Regions from separate parts of the Exiguobacterium sp. PvP048 genome, predicted to be linked through region 3. Evidence: riboswitches for the same ligand, from Rfam matches in the RefSeq annotation. Region 3 holds a riboswitch; each other region holds the start of a gene.
What was found. Region 3 has a riboswitch for S-adenosylmethionine ahead of ABIC15_RS10845 (LLM class flavin-dependent oxidoreductase). Riboswitches for the same ligand answer to the same signal wherever they lie in the genome.
Positions count from the first base shown of each region.

Region 1: another riboswitch for S-adenosylmethionine. It lies ahead of ABIC15_RS11290 (2,3-diketo-5-methylthiopentyl-1-phosphate enolase); the one in region 3 lies ahead of ABIC15_RS10845 (LLM class flavin-dependent oxidoreductase).
Region 2: another riboswitch for S-adenosylmethionine. It lies ahead of ABIC15_RS03035 (methionine ABC transporter ATP-binding protein); the one in region 3 lies ahead of ABIC15_RS10845 (LLM class flavin-dependent oxidoreductase).

Region 1 covers NZ_JBEPSU010000006.1:19,371-21,569, reverse strand. Annotated here, with positions in the region: gene ABIC15_RS11295 (2-hydroxy-3-keto-5-methylthiopentenyl-1-phosphate phosphatase) at 1-102, opposite strand, end outside; gene ABIC15_RS11290 (2,3-diketo-5-methylthiopentyl-1-phosphate enolase) at 99-1,289, opposite strand; SAM riboswitch class I at 1,370-1,471, opposite strand; SAM riboswitch class I at 1,679-1,781, shown strand; gene mtnK (S-methyl-5-thioribose kinase) at 1,860-2,199, shown strand, end outside.
Region 2 covers NZ_JBEPSU010000001.1:606,725-608,923, forward strand. Annotated here, with positions in the region: gene ABIC15_RS03030 (methionine ABC transporter permease) at 1-24, opposite strand, end outside; gene ABIC15_RS03035 (methionine ABC transporter ATP-binding protein) at 21-1,043, opposite strand; SAM riboswitch class I at 1,124-1,229, opposite strand; gene ABIC15_RS03040 (bifunctional cystathionine gamma-lyase/homocysteine desulfhydrase) at 1,289-2,199, opposite strand, start outside.
Region 3 covers NZ_JBEPSU010000005.1:105,309-107,507, forward strand. Annotated here, with positions in the region: gene ABIC15_RS10840 (DUF975 family protein) at 1-600, shown strand, start outside; SAM riboswitch class I at 709-814, shown strand; gene ABIC15_RS10845 (LLM class flavin-dependent oxidoreductase) at 887-1,945, shown strand; gene ABIC15_RS10850 (ATP-grasp domain-containing protein) at 1,942-2,199, shown strand, end outside.

The DNA.
Region 1 (2,199 bases), on a different contig from region 3:
CGGTTCAAACGCTTCCGGGGGAGCGAATTCTGTCATCAACGCAATGATATTGTCGTGTTCAGTCACGGTCCCGTCAAAGTCACATAAAATCCGGATCGTCATTTCGTAATCCCCCAGGCGTCGAGGGCGACCCGAAGCTCTTCCTGCCGCGTTGCGGCACTCGTCAAAGATTCACCGGCAAGTGCTGCGTCGAGGGCCTGACGGAAAGCGAGCACACCGGCCGCCGCGCCCTGCGGATGACCGTGAACGCCACCGCCGGCATTGATGACGGAATCAGTCCCGAAATCCCGAACGAGCTGAGCGACGAGACCGGGATGAATACCTGCCGAGGGAACCGGAAGAATCGTCTTCGTTTCTCCGATCCGTGTGGCTTCGACGGCAATTCCGCGCGCCAAGTCTTTGGCGAGGGCGACGTTTCCGTAAGGTGACGGGAACAACGTCAAATCGGCACCGGCCAGCCGCGGTAAAGTCCCTAGTAAAACAGGGGCTGCAATGCCGTATTCCGGGCTTGCGATCAAGGCACCGCTTAAGGCCGGATGATTAAAAATCGGAACGGAAATGTCCGGATCAGCCGCTAATTCGCGTAAGACGTCGAGTCCGTATGTAAACGTATTGAGCAGAAAGGCGGTCGCACCGGCTTCAATCAAACGTTTCGCCTGATCCTTCAAGCCGAAGACGGAACCGCTCAGCGTAATCGCGTAAAGCGCCCGTTTGCCGGTCTTTTCATAATGGGCATTTAGGACGTCGCGTCCGATCCGCGCCCGGTCGAGTGCCGGCGTCAACGGATTATCGTACAAAATCTCATCATCTTTGACGAGATCGATGCCACCCGCAAGTTGCGCTTCGAGTTGTTCCCGCAAAAAGGTGAGGTCCCGGCCGATGACGCCTTTAAAGATGCTCATCAACAGAGGACGGTCGTGGACTTGAATCAACTGCCGGACGCCCTCGATGCCGAATTTGGCACCGGGGAAGTCCGTGGTGAACGAAGCCGGAAGCTGTAAATCCGTTAATTTGATTTGTCCGTCGAGCGACAGCTTGCCGAAGACGGTCGTTAAGATTGCTGAAAAGTCACGGGAGACGTTGTGTTCCGGATAACGGATCGTGATGTAGCCTTTTCCGTCGTGTTCTTCCGTATGAACAACTTGTCCTTTGAACGATTCAAGCTGCTGTTGTTCCAAATGATTTAAATCGGTCCACGAACCAACGGTCAAACCGAGCGCGATTTGTTCTGCCCGTTTTGGTAACTGATCCGTCGTTCCGAGTTGGTAGGTTGCGGTAATATACGTCATATCGACTGTCTCTCCCTTGTTAAAGAATACAAAAATGGTCCCTCGTCAATGACAAGAGACCATGAAAAATTGCGCGTGGACTCTTATCTGTCAGCGTAATAGCTGCAAGAATTAGCACCGTGCCAAGTGGTCGGTTGCTGCGACATCGTAGGGCTCGTCCCTCCGTCTGCTCTTGATAAGAATTGGATGAAATTGTGAAATCTAATTGCAATTTTTACATGAGATTCGTCACTTGTCAAACTATATTTTGAAAATTTATTTTTTTGAAAATACTTCTTCTATAGACGGTTCCGTTTTTGAAGCCGTTTCACTAAAAAAGGGAATTGACAGACGACCGGCAGCGCACGTAGTATTCAAACCAACATCAATCACACGACAACTACATATGACTCTTATCGTGAGTTGGCAGAGGGAATTGGCCCGAAGACGCCGCAGCAACCGACCATCCGGCACGGTGCTACATCCAACAGACATTCGTCTGAGAGATAAGAGGACGGAATATTCTGCCGCGCCTCTTTTCTTTGACGAAAAGAGGCGTTTTTTCGTGTGATCACCAAGGAGGAAAACAGAATGGGATATCAAGCATTTACAGTACAGGACGCGATTGAACGGGTCCGGACACTCGGATTGATCGGCAATGAACCGGTGACGGCAGAGGAAATCGGAGATGGAAATTTAAATCTCGTTTTCCGGATTCAGGCAGGGGAAAAACGGCTGATTTTAAAGCAGGCGTTACCTTATGCAAAAGTCGTCGGGGAAAGCTGGCCGCTGTCGCTCGAACGGGCCTGGATTGAACAATCGGCCTTAAAAGAATTCGCGAAAGTCGCCGTTCCGTTTGTCCCGCATGTCTACCATGCGAGCAAAGAAGAAGCGTTCACGGTGATGGAAGACTTGTCACATCTGACAATCG
Region 2 (2,199 bases), on a different contig from region 3:
CACATCTGCAAAAAATGTACTCATCGGTGATCCACCTCCACTTCAACGTCACTCGCTTGAAGTTTGGCGATGACCACTTGTGCTTCCTGTTCCGAACCGAGCAACTGAATGAACAGCGTTCCGAGTGCTCCGTCCTGCGTCTGTCCGACGTTTCCGCCGATGATATTGAATAATAAGTTCGAATCTTTCATGACTTCGGCAAGGATCGGACTTTCCGCTGTCGAACCGACAAACGTCAGCTGGACGATTTTCCCGGTCGGATACCGCTCGCGTAATTTCGCAAACGTCAATTCGTTTTCAGACGGTGACGTCAATTGTTTGACGAACTCTTTGGTCATCGCCTGTTTCGGGTGACGGAATACTTCAGCAACCGGTCCCTGTTCGACGATTTTCCCGGCTTCCATGACGGCGACCCGGTGACAGATTTTTTGAATGACATGCATCTCGTGTGTGATCAAGACGATCGTCAGTTTTAATTTTTTGTTGATGTCGACCAACAACTCGAGGATCGAGTCGGTCGTTTTTGGATCCAGCGCACTGGTCGCTTCGTCACAGAGTAAGACGTCCGGATTGGATGCCAGTGCCCGGGCAATCCCGACCCGTTGTTTTTGTCCACCAGACAGTTGCGACGGATAAGCGCCTTCACGTCCGTCGAGTCCGACGAGCTGAATCAGTTCGGCAACCCGTTCTTTACGACGGGCTTTCGGATAACCGCCGAGCTCAAGCGGGAACATGATGTTTTCTTCGACTGTCCGTGACCAAAGCAGATTAAAGTGTTGGAACACCATTGAGACGTTTTTACGGACGCCCCGTAATTCTTTTGGTTTGAGCGTCGTCATTTCGACACCGTCGATTTGAATCGAGCCGCTCGTCGGTGCCTCCAGCATGTTCAGCAAACGAATCAGTGTTGATTTCCCTGCCCCTGAATAACCGATTATTCCAAAAATTTCACCGCGCTCGATTGACAAGTCGACATTGACGACGGCTTCAACCGATCCGCGCTTCGAGCGATAAATCTTTCCTACATCCTGTAAGCGAATCAATACGGTCCCTCCTAAACATAAAAAAAGTGCGCACGTTTTAGAGCAAACGCGCGCACTTTTTCAGTACACAAAACCATTTGCTCTCATCTTGCAGACAAATGTCTGCTGGAATTAGCACCACTTCGGAATAAATTCCGCGGTTGCCGGGTTTCATCGGGCCAGTCCCTCCACCACTCTCGATAAGAGTTATCGGTATTAAGTTATTTTTAATATAATCTGAATATTAGCAGGGGTTATTTTGCTTGTCAAACAGTTTTTTCTGAAACCGGTTGAAGCAGACTGAAAGCACGTGCCAAATCTTCTTTCAAGTCTTCCGCGTCCTCAAGACCTACCGAGATCCGAACGAGACCATCCGTAATTCCGAGTTCTGCGCGACGCTCTGCCGGAATCGACGCATGTGTCATCCGTGCCGGAACGGAAATCAGACTCTCGACCGCTCCAAGACTTTCAGCCAATGTGAAGAAATGTGTCGCTTCGACGAGTTTCTCCGCATTTTCTGCTGAACCGACATCAAAGCTGATCATGCCGCCGAAACCGGTCGCTTGTTTTTGTTGTGTCGCGTGACCCGGATGTGATGCCAGTCCCGGATAGAAGATGTTTGAGACGACGTCCTGTTCCTGTAAGAACTGAACGAGATCGTGTGATGTTTCTTCGATTGCATCCATCCGGATACCAAGCGTCCGTAATCCACGGACGAGCAGGAAGCTGTCCTGCGGTCCAAGAATACCGCCGGTCGAGTTTTGGATGAAGTGAAGATCTTCTCCGAGCTCGTCGCTGTTGACGACGACAAGTCCGGCGACGACGTCCGAATGACCGCCGATGTATTTTGTCGCGCTGTGCAGAACGATATCTGCACCGAGTGCGAGTGGTTGTTGCAAGTATGGTGTCGCGAATGTGTTATCGACGACGAGTTTCAAGTTATTGCGTTTCGCAATCTCAGCAACTGCTGCGATATCTGTAACTTTCAACAACGGGTTCGTCGGTGTTTCGACATACAGCATCTTCGTGTTGTCTTGCACCGCAGCTTCCGTCGCCGCGAGATCCGTCGTATCGACGAACGTCACTTGGATGTTGAACTTCGGCAGGACACGTTGCATCAAACGGAACGTTCCGCCGTAGACGTCATCCGTCATGACGATATGGTCACCTGACTCAA
Region 3 (2,199 bases):
AGCGGTCGTTGGGGCTTTACGGTCTTGATGTTTTTATTATTCGCAATTCTGCAAGTCATTCCGGAACTGCTGTCGTCTGATTATGACGAACCTTTCCAAACGATTGACTTCCTCGGATTGATTGCAACGGTCTTATTAATCCCACTTAGTGCAGGATGGGTCTGGTTCTCACTTTCTATCGCACGGGGAGAACAAACAAAAATCAGTGATTTATTTGAGCCCTATAAATATTTCATAAAAGTCGTCCTGCTTTCAATCGTCCAATTTATATTCTTGTTCCTATGGGCATTGTTATTGGTTGTACCGGCCATTATCAAATCATTTTCGTATATGTTGACTTACTACATTTTGCGGGATGAACCTTCGATTGGTGTATTGGAAGCAATCACCCGGTCACGTCAAATGATGGATGGACATAAGATGGAAGCCTTCATGCTTGTTCTTTCATTCATCGGCTGGTTCCTGCTTGGTTTAATTACAATCGGAATCGCCTTCTTATGGGTCGGACCTTATTTCAGCGTCACGCTTGCGAAATTCTACGACCGGATCCGCGGAGAAGAAGCACCTGGTGAACAATCAACGTTTGTAGCACCATATTAATGTGAGAAGAGGATGGGAGCCATGCTCTCGTCCTTTTTTAATTCCGATTGGAAAACAAGGTTTAATGGTTGCTTTACTCTGCTAAAAAGTGTACGATAATTCCAATAATTCTTATCAAGAGAAGTCGAGGGAATGGCCCGAAGACACTTCAGCAACCCCGCGTGCAGCGGAAGGTGCTACTTCCTAAAAGGAATTTTTCCTTTGAAGATAAGAGCAGACATGATTAATCCGTCGCTCTTTTCGATTTTCGAGAAGAGCGACTTTTTTTATAAGGGGGACATAACGGATGGAGTATGGATTTTGGTTACCGATTTTTGGCGGATGGTTACGGAATGTCGAGGACGAACAGATGCCGGCGACGTTCGACTATGCCAAACAGGTCGCACAAACGGCTGAACGAATCGGGTTTTCAACGACCTTGATTGCCGAATTGAACTTAAATGACATCAAAGGGCTCGAAGCACCGAGTCTTGAAGCCTGGACGACGGCAGCGGCGATTGCCGCGACGACGGAACGACTGGAAATCATGACAGCGGTCCGTCCGGGGTTCCATAATCCGGCGACGACCGCGAAGATGGCAGCAAACATCGATCAGCTCAGCAACGGACGCTTTACGTTAAACGTCGTCTCGGCCTGGTGGGAAGAAGAAGCCCGGCAGTACAACGGGATCTTCACGGCTCACGACGAACGTTACGCCCGAACGGAAGAGTTTGTCACGATCATGAAAGGGTTATGGGCAGATGCTTCCCCGTACAGCTTTGACGGCAACTACTATACGCTTGAGAAGACACAACTGCATCCAAAACCGGTGCAACGCCCGGGTATCAAATTGTATGCAGGTGGAGAAAGTGAAGCCGGCAAACAAACCATCGTCAATCATTGTGACGCTTATGTCATGCACGGCGGAACAGTGGAAGAAGTGTCCGTTAAGATTGAGGATATGAAGGCGCGCCGACAAGCGACAGGGCAACCGCCGCTTGAAAGTTTTGGACTGGCTGCTTATATCATCTGCCGCGATACGGAAGAAGAGGCGGTGCAAGAGTGGCAACGGATTACGGACGTCAAGGAAGATGGTGCCGGGTACGCCGGATACGACGATTTCGTCAGCAAATCACAACTCGAACAACAGGTAAAGCGGAATGACTATTCGGTCTCAAACCGCGGACTTCGTCCTGATTTAATTGGGACACCGGAACAGATTGCCGAACGGATTCTTGCCTTTGAAGACGTCGGCGTTACTCTGTTGCTCCTTCAATTCTCACCGCAACTGGAAGAAATGGAACGCTTCGCGCGCGACGTCATGCCGCTTGTCGAAGAAAAACGAAAGGTAGGTCAAACCAAATGACAAAAATTCATATCTTACACGAAAACCAGGAATGGACGGACCATTTAATTAAACGACTCGAGGAACTGGAGTTGCCGTATGAACAGTGGCATCTCGATGAAGGACAGGTACCGCTTGATGAAATCCCGCCAGAAGGCGTCTTCTACAGCCGGATGAGTGCGTCTTCGCATACGCGCGGGCACCGCTATGCGCCGGAACTGACGGAAGGGGTGCTCGCGTGGCTCGAGGAACACGACCGGACGGTCTTCAACGGA